Megalodesulfovibrio gigas DSM 1382 = ATCC 19364: one gene and its partner. The protein of the gene in region 2 interacts with the protein of the main gene of each other region in a pairwise test. Links are inferred from orthologs where the notes say so. Each region holds a gene or a part of one and is shown on either strand. Other genes may lie near its edges.

The links.
Region 1: the proteins of DGI_RS15885 (region 2) and priA interact in binary tests that used the Escherichia coli proteins (3 or more experiments, as listed by UniProt). The link is inferred for Megalodesulfovibrio gigas DSM 1382 = ATCC 19364 from one-to-one orthologs.

The regions. Positions count from the first base shown.
Region 1 is NC_022444.1:325,138-330,880, forward strand. The notes cover bases 196-3,256. They hold priA (replication restart helicase PriA), read right to left. Parts: upstream 2,887-3,256; coding sequence 505-2,886; downstream 196-504. Other genes in these bases: DGI_RS01390 (M3 family oligoendopeptidase), read right to left, coding at 196-371; galU (UTP--glucose-1-phosphate uridylyltransferase GalU), read right to left, coding at 2,918-3,256. Also shown: more of DGI_RS01390, read right to left, coding at 1-195; more of galU, read right to left, coding at 3,257-3,787; glmM (phosphoglucosamine mutase), read right to left, coding at 3,935-5,287; DGI_RS01410 (CdaR family protein), read right to left, coding at 5,316-5,743.
Region 2 is NC_022444.1:3,602,829-3,610,516, reverse strand. Bases 2,608-5,572 are described here. They hold DGI_RS15885 (single-stranded DNA-binding protein), read right to left. Parts: upstream 4,409-5,572; coding sequence 3,806-4,408; downstream 2,608-3,805. Other genes in these bases: DGI_RS15870 (carboxyl transferase domain-containing protein), read right to left, coding at 5,471-5,572; DGI_RS15875 (hypothetical protein), read right to left, coding at 4,808-5,458; DGI_RS15880 (hypothetical protein), read right to left, coding at 4,452-4,808; DGI_RS15890 (radical SAM protein), read right to left, coding at 2,608-3,679. Outside these bases: thyX (FAD-dependent thymidylate synthase), read right to left, coding at 1-185; Holliday junction branch migration DNA helicase RuvB, read right to left, coding at 187-1,152; Holliday junction branch migration protein RuvA, read right to left, coding at 1,156-1,767; crossover junction endodeoxyribonuclease RuvC, read right to left, coding at 1,764-2,312; more of DGI_RS15890, read right to left, coding at 2,309-2,607; more of DGI_RS15870, read right to left, coding at 5,573-7,688. UniProt on the Escherichia coli protein: Plays an important role in DNA replication, recombination and repair. Binds to ssDNA and to an array of partner proteins to recruit them to their sites of action during DNA metabolism. Acts as a sliding platform that migrates on DNA via reptation.

The sequences.
Region 1 (5,743 bases), 3.3 Mb from region 2 along the record:
ATGAGGGCCTGCAGCATGTCGTCCGGCGTGGTGCGCAGGGCATCCAGCACCGGGGCGAAGACCTTCTTGTATGCCGCGCCAAAGCGGGCAAAGCCGGCCTGGGCCTGCTTGTAGGCCTCATTCAGGCTGTCCGCCGCGGTCAGGCAGCCCAGGTAGGAGGCCATGTGCGAATAGTCCGCCAGCACGGCCTCGTCCAGCAGCAGAAATTCCACCCAGGCATCCAGGGTGCCCTGTGACACCGGCGCAAGCGCCTCGGCCAGGGTGTTCAGGCGGTCCAGATCGGCCTGCAGAGTGGCCAGATGGGCGCGGTATTCGGGGCCGTCGAAGGTCGGGAAGTACGAGCCGAGGTCCCAACGGGGCGTGTGCGACATGGGAAGACTCCAAAAAGCAAGTGGGTGATTCCGGTTCCGCGTCAGGCCTTGTGTGGGCGGCGGCGGCACCGGGCAGTGCGCCAGGAGGGCGCGCGAGGGGGGATTATCCCTATTGTGCTTCGTGCATCCCCTCTCACATCATGTCCAGGGGGTCGAGATCCAGGGTCAGGCGCAGGGTGTCGTCCTGCAGGGGTTTGAGGGCGGCGAACACGGCGCGCAGGCGGCTCCAGTCCTCGCCCTTGAACAGCAGATGAAAACGTTTGCGGCCCTGAAGCATGGGCAGGGGCGCAGGCGCAGGGCCCATGACCTGGACGCCGTGCTCGCGGCCGGCCTCGCGGGAACGGCCGGCCAGGGCGGCCAGGGCGGCGGCGTGGCCCTCCCATTCCGCGGGAAAGCTGACCCGCACCAGCCCCAGCTTGACAAAGGGCGGATAGCGCCACTTCTTGCGCCGGGCGAGTTCCTCCTCGAAGAACCCCTGGTAGTCGTGCGTCTTGAGATGCTCGAAACAGTAGTGCGAGGCATCCCGCGTCTGGATGGCCACACGGCCGGGCTTGTCGCCCCGGCCGGCCCGGCCCGAGACCTGCATCAGCAGCTGAAACGTGCGTTCCGCGGCGCGAAAATCCGGCAGGTTCAGGCCCATGTCCGCATCGGCCACCACCACCTGGGTCACGTCGGGGAAGTCGTGCCCCTTGGAAAGCATCTGCGTCCCCACCAGCACCTGGGCTTCCTTGCGGGCAAAGGCGGACAGGATCTCTTCCAGCCGGCCGGGGCGGCGGGCGGCGTCGCGATCCAGACGCAGCACCGTGGTATCGCGCCCCAGGTGCCGGGTCAGAACCTCCTCCATGCGCTGGGTGCCTTCGCCCAGGGGCAGAAACGAGATGCCGCCGCACTGCGGACACAGGCAGGGCCAGGGCACGCCCTCGCCGCAATAGTGGCACAGCATGCGCTCGCGGCCCTTGTGGTAGGTGAGGCCGATCTGACACTGCGGGCAGCGCAGCACGTGGCCGCAGTCCTGGCAGTACATGGCCGGGGCGTACCCGCGCCGGTTAAGCAGGATGATGGCCTGCTCGCCGCGGCGGACAGTCTCCTCCACCATGGCCATGGTCTGGGGGGCCAGGAGCTGATCGAAGGACGACAGGCCCTTGATGTCCACAAATTCGATGGCCGGCAGCTGCGCCCCGCCATGCCGCCGGGTGAGGCCGGCCATGGGCAACGCCCCGGTTTGCGCGGCGTGGAAGGACTTGATGTCCGGCGTGGCCGAGCCCAGCAACAGCAGCGCGCCAAAGCGCCGGGCCATGACATAGCCCAGTTCCTTGGCCTGATACGGCAGGCGCTCCTCCTGCTTGAAGGAGGCGTCGTGCTCTTCATCCAGGACAATCAGCCCCAGGTCGTGCAGGGGCAGAAACAGGGCCGAGCGCGCGCCCACCACGATCACCGGCGCGTCGCCCTCCCCTCTGCCGGCCAGCTTGCGGAACTGCGCCTCGCGGCGGGCCGGGGTCTGGGACCCGTGGTGGAAGATGAGTTCCGCCTCGGGAAAGGCCTGGGCCGCGGCGCTGCGCAGGTTGCAGGCCAGGGCGATTTCCGGCGCCAGCAGCACCACGGACCGCCCGGCCCGCAGGCACTCCCGGGCCAGGGCCAGATACACCGTGGTCTTGCCGCTGCCGGTGACGCCATACAGCAGCCGCGTCTCGCCCTGCCAACGGTGCAGGGCTTCCGAAAGGGAAGCCAGGGCCGCGGCCTGCTCCTCGTTCAGGGTCGGCGGCGGCGGCGCACCGGCCAGCACGCAGGCGGGATCCATCTCCTCCTCCTGCTGGCCGGGCGGCACCAGCCCCTGTCGCACCAGCCCCACATCCACCAGCCGGCGCAGGCTCTCGCGCACGCCGTCGCCCAGGGCGGCCAGCAGCACCGGCACAGGAACCGGGCCGTGCTCCCAGAGGTATTCAAGAATTTTGAGCTGATTGACTGCCGCCGGCCGCACCGGCCAGGGCGGATCCTGGGAGAGCCAGCAGAACTGCGTTTCGCGGAAGGCGGCCTCGGGCTGCATGGCCCCGGCCTCCCAGGCCCTGGACAGGGTCTGGCGCAGGGCGGCATCGGCCGCGGCCACGTCCCGGATGCGGAGGCTGCGCAGTTTCGGGATGCCTTGCAGACGATAGCGGATGTCCGCCACCTTGAGCCCGGCCGGCAGCACACTGGCCAGCACCTGCCCCAGCAGCATGCCCTGGCGCAGGGCCAGTTGGCGCAGCACATCCAGATGCGCCGCAGAAAACAGGGGGACGCGTTCCAGGGGCCAGGCCACCGGCTTGAGGGCGATGCCTTCGGGCGGCGTCAATGCAGTGCCGGCCGCGGTGTCCCAGCCGGCGTCCTGGGGCAGGAGCACGGCGGCACGGACGGTGTTGCCCAACGGCACCGCCACCCGCATGCCGGGGAGAAACCCGGCAGCGGGGGGCGTGTCTGGAATACGATAGTGATAGGCGAGAAATGGCGGCGAAAGCAGAGCCGCGCGCTGGGCATTCACCTGGAGAGGCTCCGGAGGACTCGCCACCCGGTCATCTGCAGGTAAGCAGGTCCTTGAGGCGATGGATCAGATCGTCGCGCAAGGATTCATCCTGCAAGGCAAAGTAGATGTTGGCGGTGAGATAGTCGCACCAGTCGCCAGCATCAAAGCGGGTGCCCCGCATGCGCACGGCCAGCAGGCGGCCCTTGTGGGCCATGGCCTGCAGGGCGTCCGTCAGCTGAATTTCCCCGCCATGGCCCGGCTTGACGGCCTCCAGATGCTCGAAAATCTCCGGTGTGAGCACGTACCGACCCACAACAGCCATGCGGGAGGGGGCGTCCTTGAGCTTGGGCTTTTCCACCATGTCCCGCACCTTGAACAGGCCGGGGGAGAACTCGTCACCCTTGATGATGCCGTACCGGCTGACCTTTTCCGGCGGCACTTCCATGACGCCGATGACGGGCAGGCGCTCGGACTTGGCCACCTCGATAAGCTGCTTGATGCCCGGCTCGGGGCTGAACATCATGTCGTCCCCCACCATGATGGCGAAGGGATCGTTCTTGACCACTTCCTTGGCGCACAGCACAGCATGGCCCAGGCCAAGCTGCAGCTTCTGGCGCACGGAAATGATGTTCACCATCTCCGCAACAGCACGAACTTCCTTAAGAATTTCCGTCTTGCCCGCGCGTTGCAGCACTTCTTCCAAAGAGAAGTTGTAGTCGAAGTGGTCCTCGATGATCTTCTTGTTCTGGTTGTTGATGAAGATCACGTCCGTGCAGCCCGAAAGCATGGCCTCTTCCACCACATACTGGACCACGGGCTTTTTGTAGATAGGCAGCATCTCTTTGGGGATGTTTTTGGTCGCAGGCAGAGACCTGGTTCCCCATCCCGCAACAGGTATGACCACCTTCTTAATCTCCATGATCCATACTCCCTGGGTCGTTCTTTAGTTGCCTTCTTGGTGCATCTTCATGGCCATGCAACGCCGCGGCGTTGTTGCCCACCCAGGCCGGCAGCAGGCAAGATTATGCTTCAATCATTACCAGTTCTGCATGCCATGGCAAGGGGTTTATTTCAAATGAGCGACCACTGCCTGCGCCAGATACTGGGCCAGCTCCTCCACCAGATCCCGGTGTTCCCCTTCCACCATCACCCGGGCCACGGCTTCGGTGCCGGAATACCGCAGCAGTACGCGTCCCTTGTCTCCCAGCTTGGCTTCTGCCGCGGCCACGGCCTCCAGCAGGCCCGGGCACTGGGCAAAGGGAATTTTGCGCTCCACGTGCACATTGAGCAGGACCTGCGGGAACGGCTCAATGAGGTGGGCCAGTTCGGAAAGCGGGCGCTGCTGTTCCTGCATGATGCGCAGCAGCTGCAGGGCGGCCAAGGTCCCATCGCCTGTGGTGGTGTGATTGAGGAAGATGAGGTGCCCGCTCTGCTCGCCGCCAAAGACGGCGCCTTCGCGCTTCATGGCTTCCACCACGTGCCGGTCCCCCACGGGGGTGCGCACCAGCGTGCCGCCGCGTTCCTTCATGAACACTTCCAGGGCCATGTTGCTCATGACCGTGGCCACCAGCTTGTTGCCGGGGAGCTGGCCCCGGTCCATCATGTCCTGGGCCACCATGGCCATGATCTGGTCCCCATCGAGGATGCGGCCGTTTTCGTCCACCACAATCAGGCGGTCGGCGTCGCCATCCAGGGCAATGCCCAGGTGCGCGCCTTCCTCCCGCACGCAGGCGGCCACCATGTCCGGATACAGGGATCCGCACTGGCGGTTGATGTTCAGGCCGTCCGGCTTGTTGCCCATGCGGATGACCTGGGCGCCCAGTTCTTCCAGAATGAGGGGGGCCACCTTGTAGGCAGCGCCGTTGGCGCAATCCACCACCACCTTGAGCCCGTCCAGAGTCAGATCGCCGGGGATGGTGTTTTTGACGAAGACGTTGTAGCGGCCCTCGGCGTCATCCACCTTGTAGGCGCGGCCCACGTCTTCCGGCGCGGGGTACTTCCAGCGGTGGTCCTCGTTGAGGACCATGGCGGTGATGGCTTCCTCGGCCTCGTCCGGCAGCTTGAAGCCTTCCTTGTCAAAGAACTTGATGCCGTTGTCCATAAACGGATTATGTGACGCGGAGATGACCACGCCAATATCCGCGCGCATGCTGCGCGTCAAAAAGGAGATGGCCGGGGTGGGCATGGGGCCGACAAGGAACACATCCATGCCCGAGGCGCACAACCCCGAGGCCAGCGCGAACTCGAACACATAGCCGGAGAGCCGCGTATCCTTGCCGATGACGGCGCGATGCTTTTTGGACCCGTTGCGGAAGTAGGTTCCTGCGGCCAGGCCCAGGCGCATGGCCACTTCGGGGACCATGGGATAGATGTTCACCTGGCCGCGCAGGCCGTCTGTTCCGAAAAGTTTCGCGTTCATGACCCAAAAAATCCTTGTTGCGAGGGGGTTACGGTCGCGCCGGAGGCGGCGCGGTGTGGTTGCCATTTACAAGAGGCTCGGCGGGGGTGCCGGTCAGCACCAACTCCACGGCCTCGGGCTGGGTATCCAACACCCGCACCTCGGCCGGCAGATTCAGGCGATACGCCAGGGAATGGCTGCCGGGCTGGGCATCGCGCCCCACCTGCACCTGCGCGATGATCGCCTTCAGCCAGTCCTTGTCCCGGACCATGGAGACCGGCGCTTCCACCGTGAGCAGCACCCGTTGCGGCTTGACTGTGGCCTGCAACGGCGATGTATTGGTGATGCTGACTGGTGCGGAAAACTGCAGCGTGGCCCGTCGTTCCGCAAAGAGCAGCCGCACCAGGACCGCGGAAGGATCGGCCGTCAGTTCCTCGGGCAGGTCCAGGGCCACGGTTTCTTCCACCAGGCCCGGGC
Region 2 (7,688 bases):
CCAGACTCCAACACCTGCCGGACAAAGGCGGCCTGTGTGTCGCGGCTGATTTCTCCGGCGACGAGTCTGGGCCACATCTCGCCCACGAAGCCGGTATGATAGCATTGGCGGAAGGCGGCATAGATCAACGACAACGCATCCGGCGTCACGGCCAGAAGCCGGACCCGGCGTTGGGCGCAGGGCATGTCAAACTCCCATCAACAGGCCAAGGTGCTTGTAGGCCCGCGCGGTGGCCACGCGGCCGCGCGGGGTGCGCTTCAGGAAGCCGCGCTGAATGAGAAACGGTTCATAGATGTCTTCGATGGTCCGCACTTCTTCCCCCACGGCCACGGCCAGCGTCTTCACGCCTGCCGGCCCGCCGCCATAGTGGTGGATGAGCACCTCCAGGAGCTTGCGGTCCATCTGGTCCAGGCCGTGTTCGTCCACGTCCATGCGTTCCAGGGCCTGGCTGGCGACATCCTTGCTGATGACGTCTTTGCCCTGCACGGCGGCAAAGTCCCGCACGCGCCGCAACAGGCGGTTGGCGATGCGCGGGGTGCCGCGGGAGCGCCGGCCGATCTCCAGGGCGCCGTCCTCGTCCACGGTGGTCTGCAGGATGCGCGACGCCCGGTGGACGATGCGCGCCAGCTCCTCCGGGCTGTAGAATTCCAGGCGCAGCAGCGCGCCGAAGCGGTCCCTGAGGGGCGAGGTGAGCAGCCCCAGGCGCGTGGTGGCCCCCACCAGGGTGAAAGGCTCCAGATCGATCTTCACCGTGCGCGCGGCGGGTCCCTGCCCGATGATCAGATCGAGGCTGAAATCCTCCATGGCCGGATAGAGTATTTCCTCTACGGCCGCGGGCATGCGATGGATTTCGTCCACAAAGAGGATGTCGTTGCGGGCCAGATTGGTCAGGATGGCGGCCAGGTCGCCGCCGCGTTCCAGCACCGGGCCGGAGGTGCACACCAGGTTCACGCCCAGCTCGGAGGCCATGATGCGCGCCAGGGTGGTCTTGCCCAGGCCGGGATTGCCATAGAACAAGGTATGGTCCATGGCCTGACCCCGTTCGCGGGCGGCCTGGAGATACACGGCAAGGTTGGCCCGAAGCTCCTCCTGGCCGATGAAATCCCCAAGCCGTTGCGGGCGGATGTGATCGTCTGGGCAGGCAAGTTCCATGGGCTACTTCTTCATGAGCCGTTTGAGCACGGCGCGCAGGGCGGCGGAGACGTCCAGATCCGGCTCGTCCTTGAGCACGGCGTCCAGGTGCGGGCGGATCTCGTCCTCCACGTATCCCAGGTTGGTCAGGCCCGTCAATGCATCTCTATAGACCATTGATTTTCCAGCCAAAACAGGCGAAGCGCCGGGCGTCTTGCCCTTGCGGCCGGCCGGAGCCTTGAGCTTGTATGACAGCTCGAAAAAAATGTGCTCCGCGCTTTTCTTGCCGATGCCGGACACCACCGTCAGGGCGCTGGCATCCTGCTCCAGGACCACGCGGTGCAGGTCCTCGGGGGTGAAGACGGACAGGATGTTCACGGCCGTCTTGGGCCCCAGGCGGGCGATGGAGATAAGCAGAGCGAAGCAGTCCCGGGTGTCCCGATCCTGGAAACCGAAAAGCTCTATGGCGTCTTCGCGCACGATGGTCTGCACGTGCAGCGACGCCTCCTGGCCCTGCCTGAGGCTGGCCAGGACCGGGATGGGACACGTCAGCTCATAGCCCACGCCACCGGGGGTGAGCAGCACGCAGGATTCCTCGTCGCAGTACGTGACGGTGCCGTGCAGGAACGCAATCATGGCGTCATGGCCCTCCCTCGTCCGCGCTTCGCTGTGGTCTCTGCTGTGGCGGTCAGGCGGGCGAAGCGGCGATGGTTCAAGTGGCAGACCGCCACGGCCATGGCGTCCGTGGCGTCCATGGCGTAGGCGCCCTCCGTGGCGGCGAGGATGCGGCGGACCATGAAGGCCACCTGCTCCTTATCCGCCCGTCCTGTGCCCACCAGGGTCTTTTTGACCACCGACGGCTCATAGCCCGTCACCGGCAGTCCCAGCACGCCGCAGGCGGCCAGGATGGCCCCACGGGCCTGCCCCAGGACCAACGCCGAGGCGGCATTCTTGGCCGTGAAGATTTCCTCCATGGCCGCCTCGTGCGGGGCGTGCCGGTCGATGAGATCCGCCACGCCGCGATACAGGCGCGCCAGACGATGGGCCATGGGCAGGGAGGGATCCGGCCGCAGGGTGCCGGCCTCCACCAGACAGGCCTTGCCCGAGCGCTCTTCCACCACGGCATAGCCGGCCACGCGGCTGCCAGGATCGATGCCGAGCACACGCACCGCAGCGGTCATGCCGCCACCTGGGCATCACTGGCGGCAACAGTGGGCGGTCCTTCGGTCCCCAGGCAGGACACCAGCCCCAGGGGCCAGGGACAGTGACCGCACGGCACGCCGCCGCCCAGACAGTCGCAGGCATCGCCGTAGGCGGCCTGGATAAGCTCGCTGCAGGGCGAGGCGGCGCAATCGTAGCAGCGCGGGGAGGCGCTGGCCTGGGCCTCGGCGCGAAAGGCCCGGGAGGAGGACGCGTTCCAGAGGGCGTCCATGGCTGGCGCGTCTGCCGCGCCCAATCGTCCCAGAAAGGTCGCCGCAATGCGCTTGGGCCGGCCCTGCTCTGCCGTCACGTGCGTATGCCAGAGGAAATGACAGGGCGCGACATTGCCGTGCGCATCCAGGCAGGCGATGTTCCGCGCCAGGAAGGGACACTCGCGCACATCCGCCGCAGCCAGCGAGGGCAGATGCAGCCGCAGGCCGTGCCGGGCAGCCTGCTGGCGCGCCACGGCAAAGAGGTCCGGCAGTTCCTGCATGGCCTCGTCCGCCGCCCATGCCACCAGGGACTTGAGATTGATGGGTACGCCCTGCTGGCAGGCTTCCTCGCGCAGGGCCGCTTCCACGACTTGCAGCCGGCGCTCCTCCCCGGTCATGGTCAGCCGGAACCGCAACTGCAGCTTCAGGATGTCCTGAATGTTGAGCCCCTGCCTCCTGGTCTCGGCCTCGGCCTGCCGGAACAGGGCCACGGCCGCGGCGGCGTTGGGGTTGGACAGGGACTCCCCGGCCCACTGCGGCGCCGGTGGCAGCAGGTGGCTCACCAGCACGAAATTTGCGCCCTGACCGGCGGCCCAGTCCAGCAGTCCCGGCAACGCGCGGCGGTTGCTGCGCATGAGCACGCATTCCACCCCCAACTCCAGCGGCCGGCCGGCACGGGTGCGGGCCTCGCGGAAGCAGGCAAAGGCGCTTTCGATGGCCGGCAGAAAGGACCCGCCATGCAGGGGCTGGTTCGGGGCAGTCTCCAGGGCATCCACGGAGAGGCAGAGCTGATCCAGGCCGGCGGCGGCCAGGCGATCGGCAAGGGCCTGTGTCACCAACAGGCCGTTGGTCTGCAGGCCGATGCGGGCCGTGGCAGGCAGCCGGGCGCGCAGCCAGGCGACGATCTCAACAATCTGAGGATGCAACAGCGGCTCGCCCAGGCCGGCCAGGCTGACGCGCTCCACCCCGGGCAGCACGGTTTCCAGGGCGGCCAACGTCTCGAAGGCAAGATCGCCATCGGTCATCACGCAGCCGGGCGTCTGCCGCGGGCACATGCCGCAGGCAAGGTTGCAGCGGGAAGTGGGTTCGATGAGCAGCACGCGGGGGGCGGCGACACAGGCGGGAATGGCGGTCATGAATCGCTCCGACAGGCAAGACAACGCAGGGGCAGTCCTTGGCGGCTCGGCCGCGGCAGCGGGACGCCCCGTTCACCCCATAGCAAATGGCCCGAGAGCAAAAGCCCCCGGGCCGGGATGGTTCCGTTAAAACGGCATGTCGTCCATGCTGCTGGCCTCCGACGGGAAGGCCGGGCCGAGGTCCTCGTCCTGACGCTGCTGGGGCGCAGCCTGGGGACGGCGCGGGGGCTGCTGGCCAGCCGGCTGGGGACGAGGCTGCTGCCGCCCGGCTCCGCCCTGCTGGTAGCCACCCTGCTGCGGCCTGTTGCCGGTGCGCTGGCCAGGAGGCGGCGGGAACTCGCCTTCGTCGCCATACCCGGCAGGGGCCTCGGGGCCGTCATAGGCCTCGCGCGAGCCCTTGGAATCGAGGAACTGGACGCGGTCGGCCACCACCTCCGTGGACTTGCGGGGATTGCCCTGCTGGTCCTGCCATTTGCGGGTCTGCAGGCGGCCTTCCACGTACACCAGGGAGCCCTTGCGCAGGTAATTGGCGCAGTTCTCGCCGGAACGATCCCAGACGACGATATCGTGCCACTCCGCCTTGTCCACGCGGTTGCCGTCCCGGTCGTTGTACGATTCATCCGTGGCGATGGAGAAATTGGCCACGGGCTTGCCGCTGTTGGTGTAGCGCAGTTCGGGATCACGGCCCAGGCGGCCGATGAGCATGACCTTATTGAGGGTGGGCGCCATGGGATACTCCTTGTAGTGATGACGATCGATGAAGGCAGCGACGTTAGTCAACCACCGGCGGCGCCAGGGCTTCCAGCTCGGCCAGCACGTCTTCCAGTTGATCGGACAAGGCGTTGGCCTCGCCGGGCTTCCAGTCGGCCAGGGCATTCTCCAGGCTGCGTTTGCGGCTCTTGGCCACGGCCAGCTTGCGCTCCAGTGCGGCCTTCACATCCTTGGGATGGTTGCCAAAGTTCAGGGCATCGTCAAGGGCTTCCACCAGCTCCAGCACGCCTTTCTTGGGCTGGGGCCCGGCGGTGGGCACAGTGCCCCAGGCCAGGTGATGCAGCCTCGGCCAGACCTTTTCAATGTCCTCAGGCCGATACGTGTACGCCGAGACGATAACCTGCAGGTGCCGGCCCATCAGCCCTGCTCCTGCCACTCGGTCTGCACCCGGACCACCACATCTTCGATGAGGGTCAGCTGCTCCGGCGGGCACACGCCCACCAGGGGCTCGCCGGCGTCCACATTCTGGTTGTGCTGAAAGTACACCGCATAAATGACGCCTTCGGGCCCCTGGTAGCTCACCGGGGCCTCGCGTTTCATGCGGGACATGATGAACAGCTCCAGCCCTTCGTACACGGTGACCGAACGCGGGCCCGAGGCCTTGATCTTCAGGTCCACCTCGGGCGTGAAGTAGTACTTGGCCCGGTCTGGCGCGCGGAACAGGTGCAGGGCCTGCTTGAGGATGATCTGCTGCACTTCTTCCTTGGACAGATAGTGCCGGATGCGGGCGATGGGCGTGCCAGCCTCCACAAAGGTGCCGGCCATGTCCGTGGCCAGCCAGACCAGATCTCCGGTTTGCGGCGCCACAATGGGCTTGGGGTTGCGCTCGCGCTCCAGGGTTGCCAGCGTGGTGCCGGGCACTTCCTTCCAGGTGCCGCGAGGGCCGTGCACCTTGGCGCCGGGGGCGATATCCGGGAAGCTGACCACGCCGGTGTGCGGGGCCAGGATGTCCACTTCCTCAAAGGGAGAGGCCTTGATCTCTTCCAGGAGGGCGGTGACGTCGAGCATGGTCCTTTCCTCCTAGCGGTAATAGACGTTGCGGCCGCCCATGGTGAGCAGGGCCTGGATGCAGTTGGCGCGCAGTTCCCGGCGGTCCCAGATGCCCTGGATGTGCCCGCGGGAGAGGGCGCGATAGGCGCGATGGTAGTCCGGCGGAATATCCACCCCGGTGGTCTCCTTGATGACGCCGGGCCCGGCAAAGCCGATGTTGGCCGAGCGCACGCTGAACTGATACGGCGAGCAGCCCAGGAAGCTGGCCACCGGACCGGCGTAGGAATTGGTGTCGTAGATGACCATGTAGAGCCCGCCGGCGTCGATGTAGCGGCGCACGGCCATGGTGCAGCGCGGCATCTGGATGACGCCGTTGGTGCCTTCCTGAATGCGGATGCCGGCCGTGCCGTGCACGTAGGCGATGAAGGGGAAGCGCTTCTTCAAGGCGCGCTCGGCGGCCTGGAAGAACTTCTCGCCCTCGGCCGCGCCTACGGATCCGCCGCGGAAGGTGCCGGTGAGCATGGCCACCACCACGCGGGTGTTGTCGATGCGGGCCTCGAAGGTGCGGCAGGCGCTCTTCATGCCTGTGCGCTTTTTGGCTTCATCCAGCTTTTTATCCAGGTCCGGATAGGCCAGGGGATTGCCGGCCTCGATTTCCGCGTTGAACTCATACACCGAGCCCGGATCGCAGATATTGTTGACGAACCAGTGCGGCTCCATGGAGAAATGATGCCCGCAGTAGCTGCACACGCCGGCGTGGTCGCCGAAGAGGTCCGGGGCCCAGAGATCCAGACAGCCATGGGTGACGGCGTTAGGGCAGGTGATGGCCCGGTCTTCCTTGGCCCTGGGGCTCACCCAGCGCCAGCCGCTGCCGGCGGCCGGGTCTTCCCAGTAGGAAAGCTCGGTCAGCTCCTTGGCCTTGCCGTGGTTCAGGGTCGGCTTGGCATTGAACATGCTGCGCACGGCCCGCCAGGGGGCGAGCAGTTTGCCCACCACATACTGGGCTTCCGCGCCCACTTCTTCCAGAGCGTGGACCACCACTTTCTGGTGCTTGCGCAGGAAGTCGTATTTGAAGAAGGAATAGACGCTCCAGCCCACATCGTGCAGGCCGGCCAGGAACTTTTCCTTGCCGGGCCGCGTATCCCGGGAGGCCCAGCGGCTCATGCGGGCGTGGCGGGCGTAGCGTCGGGCCAGGAGATCTTCCTTGGCCGTGGAGTTCAGGCCCCAGCGCACGTAGAAGTTTTCCGTGGTGTAGGCGCCCTGCTTGCGACGACGTTCCATGCGGCGCACGCCCATGGCCCGGAAGAACTTGATGCCCTTGAACTTGAGGAATACTTCGTCCGTGGCGGCCACCACTTCCTGGCGCAGCAGCTTGAAGAAGTCAAAGTGCTCGGGCCGCGCACCCAGCGGGGGTTCCTGGATGATGCGATCAATGTAGCCGAAGCGCACGTTGTCTTCGGCGGTGATCTTGAGATTCTTGGCGCAGGCCTCAATGAGTTCCGGCGTGGCCCGCTGCCCCTGACGCAGGCGGCCCTCGATGGCGGCCGCGCCTTCGGGCGAGATGACCGAATAGTAGCCGTGGGAGAGCATGAGCCGCATGTCTGCCAGGGCGATGGCCTCGGCCCCGCCGGAGCCGCCTTCGGAGAAGATGGCCACCACCGGCACCTTGAGGGCCGACATTTCGTACAGGTTCTTGGCAATCTGCTGCGCCGCGCCGGGATAATCCTCAATGGGATAGGCCCCGGGGGTGAAGACATAGGTATGGATGGGGATGTTTTCCGTCTCCGCCACCTTCATGTAATGCAGGGCCTTGGCATTGCCCCAGGGCTTGACCGAGCCGCCGTTGCGGAACTCCTGGCCGTGGCCCTTTTCCTGCCCGATGACCATGACCGGCTGATGCACCGCCTTGCCGCGGGAGCGGCGGGTGATGTACGCCCGGGCGATGACGATGGACGGGTCGATGGAGTATTCGTCCTGCCCGCCGATTTCCGTATAGTTGTCGTAGACGTTTTCCAGGATGTCCTTGAGGCAGATACGCTGTGAATGGCGCACGATGCGCACGCGATCCATGGGCGTAAGTTCCTGTTCGAGCTGCTTTTCGGCAAAGTCGAAGAGCTCTTCCAGGGTCTCCAGGGCCTTGATCCTGCGTTCCTGGGTCCAGTTTTTTTCCAGGGTCTGGATTTCCGCCAGCTCGCTGGCCAGCAGACGGGAGTGATCGTTCTCACGATGGCCGAGGATGTCCTGGATG